3 regions of the Chelatococcus sp. XZ-Ab1 genome follow, and region 1 is predicted to be linked to each of the others. Evidence: predicted binding sites of a transcription regulator. Region 1 holds the regulator's gene; each other region holds the start of a gene.

The links. The regulator LexA, encoded in region 1, represses DNA repair genes until DNA is damaged. The targets are predictions, from matches to a motif close to TGTTCNNNNTGTGTTCNG.
Region 2: ssb (single-stranded DNA-binding protein) is a predicted target of LexA. The motif match lies at 1,865-1,882, and genes of this name have one in related genera.
Region 3: P2T65_RS11060 (PA0069 family radical SAM protein) is a predicted target of LexA. The motif match lies at 2,745-2,762, and genes of this name have one in related genera.

What each region holds. Positions count from the first base shown of each region.
Region 1 covers NZ_JARKII010000004.1:53,696-57,917, reverse strand. The annotation lists gene trpC (indole-3-glycerol phosphate synthase TrpC) at 1-91, shown strand, start outside; gene moaC (cyclic pyranopterin monophosphate synthase MoaC) at 88-591, shown strand; gene glp (gephyrin-like molybdotransferase Glp) at 602-1,813, shown strand; gene lexA (transcriptional repressor LexA) at 1,928-2,626, shown strand; gene P2T65_RS08020 (ComEC/Rec2 family competence protein) at 2,604-4,222, opposite strand, start outside.
Region 2 covers NZ_JARKII010000004.1:279,013-283,234, reverse strand. The annotation lists gene uvrA (excinuclease ABC subunit UvrA) at 1-1,574, opposite strand, end outside; gene ssb (single-stranded DNA-binding protein) at 1,990-2,493, shown strand; gene P2T65_RS09055 (M20 family metallopeptidase) at 2,579-3,706, shown strand; gene P2T65_RS09050 (globin-coupled sensor protein) at 3,870-4,222, shown strand, end outside.
Region 3 covers NZ_JARKII010000006.1:282,602-286,823, forward strand. The annotation lists gene P2T65_RS11035 (neutral zinc metallopeptidase) at 1-361, shown strand, start outside; gene moaB (molybdenum cofactor biosynthesis protein B) at 392-943, shown strand; gene P2T65_RS11045 (hypothetical protein) at 968-1,471, opposite strand; ZMP/ZTP riboswitch at 1,643-1,724, shown strand; gene P2T65_RS11050 (LysE family transporter) at 1,746-2,363, shown strand; gene P2T65_RS11055 (hypothetical protein) at 2,450-2,650, shown strand; gene P2T65_RS11060 (PA0069 family radical SAM protein) at 2,796-3,989, shown strand; gene P2T65_RS11065 (VOC family protein) at 4,002-4,222, shown strand, end outside.

The sequences.
Region 1 (4,222 bases):
CACCTTCCTCGTCGGCGAAAGCCTGATGCGCCAGACGGACGTGACGGCCGCGACCCGCGCCCTCCTCTTCGGCGAGGCTGCAGCGGCATGACGCGGCTCACGCACGTCGACGCCTCGGGCAAGGCCAACATGGTCGACGTGGGCGACAAGGCCGTGACGCAGCGTATCGCGCAGGCGGAGGGCCATGTCGTCATGCTGCCGGAGACGCTCGCCCTCATCCGCTCGGGCGAAGCCAAGAAGGGCGACGTGCTGGCTACGGCCCGCATCGCCGGCATCATGGCGGCGAAGCGGACCCATGAGCTCATCCCCCTCTGCCATCCGCTGAACCTGACCAAGGTGAAGGTCGACTGCACCATCGACGAGGCGCTTCCGGGCGTACGCGTGACGGGCGAGGCGCGCGTCACGGGTCAGACCGGCGTCGAGATGGAGGCGCTGACCGCCGTCTCCGTCGCCTGCCTCACCATCTACGACATGGTGAAGGCCGCAGACCGGGCCATGCGCATCGAGGGCATCCGCCTCCTCGCCAAGAGCGGCGGCAAGTCCGGCGATTTCCGCGCCGACGACCGGCCGGACGCGGAGAAGATGGCATGAGGAGGCCAGCTTGGCCCTGACGCCGGTCGCCGATGCGCTCGCCGGCATCCTCGCCGGCGCGAGCCCCGTTCGCGAGCACGAGACCGTGCCGCTGCACAGGGCCGCCGGCCGCACGTTGGCCGTCGACCTTGCCTCCCTGCGCACCCAGCCACCTTTCGTCGCCTCCGCGATGGACGGCTATGCCGTGCGTGCCGCCGATGTCACGGCCGTTCCCGCGCGCCTCTCGCTGATCGGCACCAGTGCCGCCGGGCATGCCTTTGCGGGCGCGATCCGGCCCGGCGAATGCGTGCGCATCTTCACCGGCGCGCCCCTGCCGGCGGGCGCCGACGCCATCCTGATTCAGGAGAATGCCCGCGCCAACGGCGACCAAATCGAAGCGCTGTCGACCGTGGCGGCCGGGCGCTTCGTGCGCGAGGCCGGGCTCGATTTTCGCGAAGGCGAGATCCTGCTGCAGGCCGGCCGGCAACTCGCCCCCTCGGCAGTTGCGCTCGCCGCGGCCATGGGCCATGCGGCGCTGCCAGTGGTGCGGCGGCCGCGCGTTGCCATTCTGGCAACCGGAGACGAACTCGTCCGCCCCGGCGAACCGAGCCGACCCGATCAAATCGTCGCCTCCAACACCTATGCCGTTGCGGCCATCGCCGAACGGGCCGGGGCCGAAGCCATCGACCTCGGCATCGCCGGTGACGATCTCGCCGCGCTCTCTGCCGCGATCGATGCGGCCAAGGAGGCCCGGGCCGACGTGCTCGTGACACTCGGCGGCGCCTCGGTGGGCGATCACGATCTCGTGCAGCGCGCCCTTTCGGCGCAGGGATGGCAGCTCGGCTTCTGGCGCATCGCCATGCGCCCGGGCAAGCCCCTGATGTACGGGCGCCTCAGCGCCATGACCGTGCTCGGCCTGCCGGGCAATCCCGTCTCCAGCATCGTGTGCGCGCTCATCTTCCTCGCGCCGCTCGTGCGGGCGCTGAGCGGCGATCCGGATGCGGCCGAAATCGCGACCCTGCCGGCCCGGCTCGGCAGCGATTTGCCGGCCAATGACGAGCGGCAGGACTATCTGCGCGCCCGCCTCGCGGCGGCCGACGACGGCACCCTCGTCGCCAGCCCCTTCCCGCGCCAGGACAGCTCCATGCTGCGCCTCATGGCGGAGGCCGAGGCGCTCGTCGTGCGTGCGCCCCATGCCCCCGCCGCCCGGGCGGGCGAACCCTGCCGCATCATCCGGCTCTGAGCTTCGCCTCGGTCGAACTTGCGGAACACACCGGGAACGTCTAATCTCGTTCATGATTTGTTTTCGACTCGCATCGACAATGCGATTCGACGAGGGGGAGCGAGATCGCCGGCCATGCTGACGCGCAAACAGCACGAACTCCTGCGTTTCATCCACGAACGCCTGCGTGAGACCGGCGTGCCGCCGTCCTTCGACGAGATGAAGGAAGCCCTCGATCTTAAGTCGAAATCCGGTATCCATCGCCTCATCGTGGCGCTGGAGGAGCGCGGCTTCATTCGCCGGCTTCCGAACCGCGCCCGGGCGCTCGAGGTGCTGCGCCTGCCCGACGGCGTCGCCGCAGCCCCGCGCGGGCGCTTCAACCCGAGCGTGGTCGAGGGCGGGCTTGGCAAGGTGCGCGCGCCGGCGCCTCAGGCGGTCGAACCCGCTGTCCAGACAGTTGCGATTCCTGTCATGGGCCGGATTGCTGCCGGCACGCCCATTTCCGCCATCCAGAGCCGCAGCCACACCGTCTCGCTGCCGCCGGACATGCTGGGCAGCGGCGAGCACTTCGCGCTCGAGGTGCGCGGCGATTCGATGATCGAGGCCGGCATCCTGGATGGCGATACGGTCGTCATCCGCAAGCAGGATACGGCGAATACAGGGGATATCGTCGTCGCCCTGATCGATGACGAGGAGGCAACGCTGAAGCGCCTGAGGCGCCGCGGCTCCTCCATCGCGCTCGAGGCGGCCAACCCGGCCTACGAGACGCGCGTGCTCGGCCCCGACCGGGTGCGCATCCAGGGCAAGCTCGTCAATCTGCTGCGTCGCTACTGACGTCGGGCTCCTGATCCTCCCCGCCCGTCTCATCGGCTGACGCGGGCGATGGCCGGCCCGTCGCGGCGCCGGCCGCCGTGGACAACGGTCGTGAAGGAAGCGCCTGCATCCAGGCGCGGCGCTCGTCGGAGGGCAACTGGCCGATGAGCCGATCGCTGCCGCCATTCCCGAGGATGACGGCCATTGCGCCGTTCTCGCGCAGCTTCGTGCGGTCGATGACCACGGGCGCTGCACAGCCGGGCGGGACGGTGAGCGCAGTGACGAGGATGTCGGCCCGCCGGCAGTCCTCGACGAAGGCCGAGGGGCGGCGCACCAGGGCGACCATGCGGCCGTCGACCGCCTGCATGGTGCAGCCGTCGCGGTCGCAGAAGACTCCGCTTTTGAGGCTTTCGTCGCCCGGCTGCCTCGCATCGCCGTCTGCGCGCAGCCATTGGGCGACGACGAAGGACGAGGCGCGGCCGAGCACGGCGAGACGCCCCTCGACACCCCGGACGGCCGCGCTCGCACCGTTGCGGTCGACGAAGATGTCCGGCCGCGCCGCTCCCGCGGCGATGGCGAGGGCGGCGGCCGCGGGCACGGCGGCGAGCCAGCGCAGCGGCGAGATGCAGATGGTCAGCACAAGCAGCGCCAGCGAGAAGAGGATGAGCGCGCTGCCCGGAAAGGCCGGTATCGCCATCACGGACAGGCGCCAGTCCTGCATGGCGTGGGAGACCGCGAGCACGATGGCCGTGCCCTGCCCCATCAGCCACCAGATGGGCGCGTCGAGGCCGAAGGGGTTGAGCAGAACCCCGAGCACAGCCGCCGGCATGACGATGAAGGAGACGAAGGGCAGCGCGATGCCGTTGCCCACCACGCTCAGCGGCATCGCCGTCTGGAAGTGATAGGCGCCATAGGCCCCTGTCGCCAGGGAGGCGACCAGGGTCGTGACGACGAGGGTGACGGTCCATCGCCACGCATGGCACAGGGCGCGCGCGACCGGACCGAGCGACGCCTCGCCCCTGCCCGGACGGGCCGCCTGCCATTCCGCGAGCGCCACGAGACAGGCCACTGCCGAGAACGACATCTGGAAGCTCGGCCCGAGCACTGCCTCCGGCTCGAGGGCGAGACACAAGATGGCGGCGAACGCGAGATTGCGCATCGAGAGCGCCGGCCGGTCGGCGAGAATGGCGCCGAGCATGGTCAGTGTCATGATCAGCGCCCGCTGGGTGGCGACGTCAGCACCCGAGAACAGGCAGTAGCCCACGGCCCCCGCCATGGCCGTCGCGGCGGCGATCTTCTTGATCGGCCACGTGAGGGCGATGGCCGGAAAGAGCGCGAGGAGCGCGCGCACGGCCCAGAACACCGTGCCGGCGGCGAGCGCCATGTGCAGACCGGAGATCGACACGATGTGATAGAGGCCGGCGGCGCGCAGGGCCTCGTTGGTATCCTCGGTGATGAGGCCGCGCTTGCCGGTGACGAGCGCAGCCGAGACCGCCCCCTCCTGCCCGCCGGCGGCACGGGCGATGCGCGTCGTCAGCGCATTACGCGCCTCGTCAAGCCATGTTGCAAGGGCCAGGCGCCAGTCCGGCACGCGCGGCGGGGCACTGATTTCCACAC
Region 2 (4,222 bases), 230 kb from region 1:
GAGCCGATCTGCGAGGCGAGGCGGATGCGCTGGCTCTCGCCGCCCGACAGCGAGCCCGAGCCGCGCGAGAGGGTGAGGTAGTCGAGCCCGACGTCGAGCAGGAAGGTGAGGCGCTCGCGGATCTCCTTGAGGATGCGCCCGGCGATCTCGTTCTGCTTGTCGCTTAGCCGGTCGGGCAGGATCTCGAACCATCCCCGCGCCTCGGCGACCGACATCTGCGCCACCTCGCCGATGTGCCGGCCGTCGATCTTCACCGCCAGCGCCTCGGGCTTGAGGCGGTGGCCGCCGCAGGCGCCGCAGGGCGTCTCCGACATGAACCGGCCGATCTCTTCGCGGGCCCAGTCGCTCTCGGTCTCCTTCCAGCGGCGCTGCAGGTTGTTGACGACGCCCTCGAAGGGCTTCTTCACCTCGTAGGAGCGCAGGCCGTCGTCATAGGCGAAGCGCACGGCCTCGTCGCCGGTGCCGTAGAGGATGATGTCGCGCGCCTTCTCGGGCAACTCGTCCCACGGCTTCGAGACCGGGAAGTCGAAGTGCCTCCCCAGCGCCTCGAGCGTCTGGCCGTAATAGGGCGAGGTGGACTTCGCCCAGGGTGCGATGGCGCCGCCGCGCAGGGTCAGCCGCCCGTCCGGCACCACGAGGTCGGGGTCGATCTGCATCTCGTGGCCGAGGCCACCGCAGACCGGGCAGGCGCCGAAGGGATTGTTGAAGGAGAAAAGGCGCGGCTCGATCTCGGGGATGGTGAAGCCCGAGACAGGGCAGGCGAAACGCGAGGAGAAGACGAGGCGCCGCGCCTCGCCCTTGTCGTCCTTCTCGTCCGCGAATTCCATCACGGCGATGCCGTCGGCGAGCTCGAGCGCCGTCTCAAGCGATTCCGACAGGCGCGCGGCGATGTCGGGCCGCACGACGAGGCGGTCGACCACCACGTCGATGTCGTGCTTGAGCTTCTTGTCGAGCGCTGGGGCCTCGGCGATCTCGTAGAACTGACCGTCGATCTTCACGCGCTGGAAGCCGCGCTTCATGAAATCGGCGAGCTCCTTGCGGTACTCGCCCTTGCGACCCCGCACCACGGGGGCGAGGAGATAGAGACGGCTCTTCTCCGGCAGGGCGAGCACGCGGTCGACCATCTGGCTGACCGTCTGGCTCTCGATCGGCAGGCCGGTGGCCGGCGAATAGGGTACGCCCGCGCGCGCCCACAGGAGGCGCATGTAGTCGTAGATCTCCGTGACCGTGCCGACGGTGGAGCGAGGGTTCTTCGAGGTGGTCTTCTGCTCGATGGAGATGGCGGGGGAGAGCCCGTCGATCTGGTCGACGTCCGGCTTCTGCATCATCTCCAGGAACTGACGGGCGTAGGCGGAGAGCGACTCGACATAGCGGCGCTGGCCTTCGGCATAGATGGTGTCGAAGGCGAGCGACGACTTGCCGGAGCCGGACAGGCCCGTGAAGACGACGAGCTTGTCGCGCGGGATGGTGAGGTCGACGTTCTTGAGATTGTGCTCGCGCGCACCACGGATGGTGATGGTGCGGGTGGCGGCCGCCTCGGCGGCATGGTCGAAGAGATCGTCGATGGGAGCCATGGATCACAAACCGGCTGAGCCGCGCCGAAGACTCGACGCTGCAGAAGAAGAGCAGTCACCGCACCACATGCGGGTTCCTGAGAACCCAGGAAACACCGTCCTGCAGGGCATGCACGGCCGCATCCCTTCCGAAACGGCAATCGGGCCCGCAAGCGAACCCGATATAATGCGCCTCACGGCGATTGCCCACTGGAACCGGGTCGCCGCCGGCAGGCGCGGCCGGCATTCCTGCCCGCGTTGCTCGGCACGCCGTTGCAAAGGGCGGCTTGCACATTGCGAGTCGGAGCGATAAGAACATAGCAAGAACGATGAGACATGCAACTGTGGACAAGCCGTCATCCCGTCCGCCCGCCGCTATCAGGCGCCGGGGCGGCTCTGGTTTAAGGTCGGTGTCGAAACGAGCGGAGGTGGAGGTATGGCGGGCAGCGTCAACAAGGTGATCCTCATCGGCAATCTGGGACGCGACCCGGAAGTGCGCACGTTCCAGAACGGCAACCGCGTCTGCAACCTGCGCATCGCGACCTCAGAGACGTGGCGGGACAAGACGAGCGGCGAGCGGCGCGAGAAAACCGAATGGCACACGGTCGTCATCTTCAACGAGAACCTGCTGCGCGTGGCCGAGCAGTATCTCAAGAAGGGCTCGAAGGTCTATATCGAAGGTCAGCTCGAAACCCGCAAGGCGACCGATGCCTCGGGCGGGGAACGCTATTTCACCGAGGTTGTGCTGCGCCCGTTCCGCGGCGAACTGACCATTCTCGACAGCCGCGGCGGCGGCGGCGAGATGGGTGAAGACGGCGGCGGCTTCGGCGGCTCGCGCGGCTCGGATTTCGGCCGCGCCTCGCCGATGGAGCGCAAGCCGGCCGCCTCGGGCAGCACAGGCGGCTACTCTGGCGATCTCGACGACGATATCCCCTTCTGATAGCAAGGGTTTCACCGATGCTCGGGCGACGCAGGCATCCGCCGACGTCGCCCGAAGTGCGTGAGAGACGAAGGACCGGGCGGCGATGGCGAGCGAGTACGATACGGATGCGATGGTAGCGGGCCTGTCGCGCTGGGTGCTGGAGGAAAGTCCGACCCGCGATGCGGCGGCCGTCAACCGCATGATCGACATCGTAGCCGCGGAGGCGCAGGGGCTGCCGATCGCGGTGGAGCGGCTGCCCGGCAAGCAGGGGCTCGGCGACACACTCGTCATGCGCGCTGGCCCGCGCACGGATGCCAAGGGCATCCTCATCATGTCTCATGTCGACACCGTGCATCCCATGGGGACCATCGACGGGCCGCTGCCGCTGCGGCGCGACGAGGACAAGCTCTACGGGCCGGGCATCTATGACATGAAGGGCGGCGCCTATCTCGCCCTTGAGGCCTTCAAGCGTGTGGCCGCGGCGGGATCGGCACTGCTGCCGATCACCTTCCTGTTCACGCCCGACGAAGAAATAGGCAGCCCCACGACGCGCGAGATCATCGAGGATCAGGCCCGCCGGGCCTCCTATGCGCTGGTGACGGAGCCGGCGCGCGACGGCGGCAAGATCGTTACCGCCCGCAAGGGGGTGGGGCGCTTCGACGTGCGCATCGAGGGGCGGCCGGCCCATTCCGGCACGAGCCACCAGCTCGGCCGCAGCGCCATCCGCGAGGCGGCGCGGCAGATCCTCGACATCGAGGCGATGACCGACTACGGGCGCGGCATCACCACCACGGTCGGCCTCGTCTCCGGCGGCACGGCGGCCAACGTCATCCCGCACTTCACCTATTTCTCCGTCGACCTCAGGGTGATCGAGGATGCCGACGGTGTATCGGCGAGCGAAAAGATCCTCGCCCTCAAGCCATACGATCCGGACGTGAAGCTGACGATCACGGGTGGCATGAATCGCCCGGCCTATGTGAAGACCGACGAGATCGGCCGGCTGCTCGCCCATGCGCAGCATCTCGCCGCCGACATCGGTTTCGAGCTCGCCGATTCGCCCATGACCGGCGGCGGCAGCGACGGCAATTTCACGGCGGCGCTCGGCGTGCCGACCCTTGACGGCCTCGGCATCGACGGCGAGGGGGCGCATACGCTCCACGAATACGGCCTCATTTCCTCGCTCGCACCGCGCGGGCAGTTGATGCAGCGCCTGCTCGAAACGCTCGCCTGAAGGCACCGTTGCGCCTGCCCGGCAGGCTCCGGGCAAGCCTCGCCCCGCAATTTCGTCTCCGATGCGGCTTCACTCCCGTCGGCGTCCGGCCGGCGGGTTCTTGTGGCGTGCTTGCCGGAGGCGGGTCGGCTCACCGGCAAAGCTTGGGACGAGACGTCTGAGCATGGACGTGGAACGGGCATCGAAGCGCACGGCCGGGCAGGCGGCCCGCCAACGGCTGGAGGACGAACTTGCCTTCGTCGGTTTCGACCGCAAGGACCGGGAGCGGCTGCGGCAACTGAAGCCCGTGGTGGCGGAGGAACTGCCGGCGATTCTCGACGCGCTCGTCGATCATCTCGGCACCAGCGGCGTGGCGGGTGAGCTCTTCACGCGCAAGGACGTGCGCCGCAACATCCGCACCGTCCTCATCGCGCACTGGTTGCGCGTCTGCGATGCCCGCTTCGACGACGGCTATCGCCAGTCGGTTGGAGCGGTGGCGGAGATGTATGCCAGCCTCGGCCTGTGTCCGCGCCTCTG
Region 3 (4,222 bases), on a different contig from region 1:
ACACCATGTGGAGAACCTGCTCGGCATCCTGCCCAAGGTGCAGCAGGCGCAGCGCCAGGCCTCGCAGCGGCAGGCGAACGAATTGTCCGTGCGCGTCGAATTGATGGCCGACTGCCTCGCCGGCGTGTGGGCCAATCACAGCGAGCAGCGCTGGAAGGCGCTGGAGCCCGGCGACGTGGAGGAGGCGATGAACGCGGCCGAGGCCATCGGCGACGACCGCCTGCAGAGGGCCGGCCAGGGCTATGCCGTCCCCGAGACCTTCACCCATGGCTCGTCCGAGCAGCGCGTGCGCTGGTTCATGACCGGGCTCAAGGAAGGCCGCGTGCAGGCGTGCGATACCTTCGGCGCAAGCAGGCCCTGACGGTCCGGCACCACCTCATCAGGCAGACTCATGTCCCGTATCGACGAAACGCGCCCTTTCATTCCGCTCTCCATCGCCGTGCTGACCGTATCCGACACGCGCAGCCTCGCCGACGACAGATCCGGCGACACGCTGGTTCAGCGTCTCGAAGCGGCCGGCCATCGCCTTGCCGCCCGCGCCATCGTGCCGGACGAGATCGACGAGATCCGCGCCACCGTGAAGGGCTGGATCGCCGATCCCGGCATCGATGCCGTCATCACCACGGGCGGCACGGGCTTCACCGGCCGGGACGTGACGCCCGAGGCCATCGAGCCGCTGTTCGAGAAGCGCATGGACGGCTTCTCGGCCGTCTTCCACCGCATCTCCTACGACAAGATCGGCACCTCGACCCTGCAGTCACGGGCGACCGCGGGCGTCGCGGGCGCAACCTACATCTTCGTGCTGCCGGGCTCCCCCGGCGCCTGCAAGGACGCCTGGGACGGCATCCTCGCCGCGCAGCTCGATTATCGCCAACGGCCGTGCAATTTCGTCGAGATCATGCCGCGGCTCGACGAGCATCTGAGGCGTGGAACCGGCAGCTGAAAGGACGGGGATCACGCCCCGGTCTCAACCGGCCGCCTCGAAGGCGACCGGCAGCGCCGGCAGCATCATCGGCCGGCGATGGCCGGCGACGACATGAGCCTTCGACAGCAGCATGCGCGGGCCGAGCGGCGCGCGGCCGAACAGCCCCTGGGCCACGTGCCGCAAGCGGCCGAGCGGCACGATGCACGAGCCGCCGAGCCACAAGCCCGTCGTCTGGCCGCCTTCGCGGCGCAGGAAGCGCTCCATCACGGCGATCCAGTTCGCCGTCGGCACGTCGCCGGCCTTGAGCAGCATCAGCCAGGGGCCACGCGCCTCGCGCACCCCCTCGCGCCAGCCGGCTTCGCCATCCCCGGCCCGCACGAGCGAGGCGCCGACGGCCTCGGCGACGCGCGCGGCATCCCTGTCCTCGCCGCAATCGATGATGATGGCCTCGCGCACGACCGCCGCCGCGACGCCGGGCACCAGGGCCGCCAGCGTCGCGCCGAGCCCTTCCGTATCGCCATTGGCCATGATCAGGACGGAAATCATGCCGGAAGCCTAGCGCAGGCACCTCGCCATGACGCTGCGGCACGCTGTCTTAGCGGCAGGAGCACGGACGGCCCGAATCCTCGGTGGCAGGCGCGAGCCCGCCGGCGCTGGCCGCGCCCAACATCCCGATGCATGCGGCTTGCCCGCCGGGCGAGCGGTCGATACGCTCGCATCGTGCTGTGTGACTGGCGGGATGAGATGGGGAACCATCGGGGAGCGCAGCACTGTTCCGCCGTCCGCCTGGGCCAACTCCAAGATCGCGAGTGGAGGCCCCATGGACGCTGTGCTCCTGTTTCTTCTGACATCGCTCGCGCTCGTCGGGAGCCCCGGACCCAACACGCTCAGCCTGGCGGCGCTCGGGGCTGCCTTCGGCATGCGTCGCGTGGTGCCGTACATGCTCGGGCTCGATCTCGGAATGGTCGCCGTCGTGGCTTTGGTCGGCTCGGGCCTCTGGGCGGCGGTGCTTTCCTCTCCCCGGATCGCGCCGGTCGTGACCTTTGCCGCGAGCGCCTATCTCATCTTCCTGGCCTACCGGATCGCCACGGCGCCGCCGCTGAGGACGGCCGCCGCAGGATCGGCCGCGCGTCCCCCTCGCTGGCATGCGGGCGCGACCCTGTCTCTGGCCAACCCGAAGGCCTATGTCGCCGTGGCGGCTGCATTCTCGCGATATTCCGTCTGGCCCGACAGCACCATCGGCGATCAGTTGCTGAAGGGAACGCTGCTGCTCGCGACAGTCGTTCTCGTCAACATCCTTTGGCTTGCTGCCGGCTCGCTGCTCGCGCGCCCCATGGACAACCCCCGGGCGAGGCGTGTCTTGAACATGTCCTTCGCGGGCTTGCTGATCCTTTCCGTAGCCGTGCCGTGGGTGCTGTCACCACCCGGCAAGCCTTGAATTGAGATTTTCGGCACGCCCGTTTGACGATGGCCGCTCCCGTCACTCCTCTTGATGCTCCGCTGCACGACGAAAGGAGAACGCGAATGCCGCAGGAGATCAGACCACAGCCAGGCGTCTTCCCCGGTTCGCATATGCCGGTCAGCAGCCTCAACGCCCGCCTCGATGCGTGGCAACAGGGGATCACCTTGCCGATGCCAGCGCCACCGCAACCCGCGCGGGACCAACCGCCGGCGGCGCCCGGCACCGCGGCCGACGCTGCGGAAGCGCCGCAGAACCAGGACTAGACGATCGAACGTCGGCTTCTGTTTCGGCACGCGGCTTGTGCCGTTGCTAACCTTGCGCCTCGACCACAGCCACCACTGGACACGGGAACAATTTTGTTCTCTATATGTTCTCAATCGATGATCGCTGCTGGAATCGGAGGCGCCCATGCGGGCCCGAGCCGTCTCTCATTCACCCGCCCCTGCCACCCCGCCGCGCACCGGCCGGGGGCGCGATCTGCTGAAGGAGGTGCCGCAGGTCGGCCCGGCGGATCCGCTCGCCCTTGTCGGCCATCGCATCGACCCGGAGCGGCGGCGCGGACGCGGGGCCGTCGGCAACCCCGTGGCGCGCTACGAGCCGACTCACCGGGAGGATGTCGACGACGGCTGGGAGGGCCTTGCCGAGCTGCCGCCGTTCAAGACGGAGGTGCAGACGGAGAAGGCGCGCACCATCATCACGCGCAACGATTCGCCCGACATCTCCTTCGACCGCTCGGTGAACCCCTATCGCGGCTGCGAGCACGGCTGCGTCTACTGCTTCGCCCGGCCGACCCACGCCTATATGGGCCTGTCGCCGGGGCTCGACTTCGAATCGAAGCTCTTCGCCAAGCCGGATGCGCCGGCGTTGCTCGAGAAGGAACTATCCGCCTCCAGCTACGTGCCACGCACGCTCGCCATCGGCACCAATACCGATCCCTACCAGCCCATCGAGCGCAAGTTCCGCCTCATGCGCGGCATCCTGGAGGTGCTGGGCAGGACCGGCCATCCGGTCGGCATCGTGACCAAATCGGCCCTGGTGACGCGCGACATCGACCTCCTCGCGCCTATGGCGGCGCGGGGCCTCGCCAAGGTGGCGATCTCCGTCACCACGCTCGACGCCAAGCTCGCCCGCACGATGGAGCCGCGGGCGGCGACGCCGCAGCGCCGGCTCGACACCATCCGCCGGCTCAGCGAGGCTGGCATCCCCGTCACCGTGCTCGTTGCTCCCATCGTGCCGGCCGTCAACGATGCGGAGATCGAGAACATCCTCGCCGCGACGCATGCCGCAGGCGCGCGCGAGGCGGGCTACGTCATGCTGCGCCTGCCGCTCGAGGTGCGCGACATCGTGCGCGACTGGCTGATGAGCAACTATCCCGACAAGGCCCGGCACGTGCTGTCGCTCATCCGCTCGACGCGCGGCGGCAAGGACTACGATTCCAGCTGGGGCCAGCGCATGGTGGGCTCCGGTCCCTATGCCTGGATGATCGGCCGGCGTTTCGAGATGGCCGCCGAGCGCCTCGGCTTCAACAAGCGCCGCACGCGGCTCAGGACGGACCTCTTCTCACCGCCCCGTCGCGGCGCCGAGCAGCTCAGCCTCTTCTGAAAGGATAGCCCGATGACCGCGACCGTTCCTGCGCGCGTCAACCTCATCACGCTCGGCGTCACGGACCGCGCTGCCAGCCAGCGCTTCTACGAGAAGCTCGGCTGGCGGCCGAAGGCGCGGGCCCACGAGGCGTCGATCACCTTTCTCGCCCTCGACAATGTTGCGCTCGCCCTGTGGGACCGGGACAAGCTCGCCGAGGACGCGAAGCTCCCGCTGACGCCACCGGGCTTCGG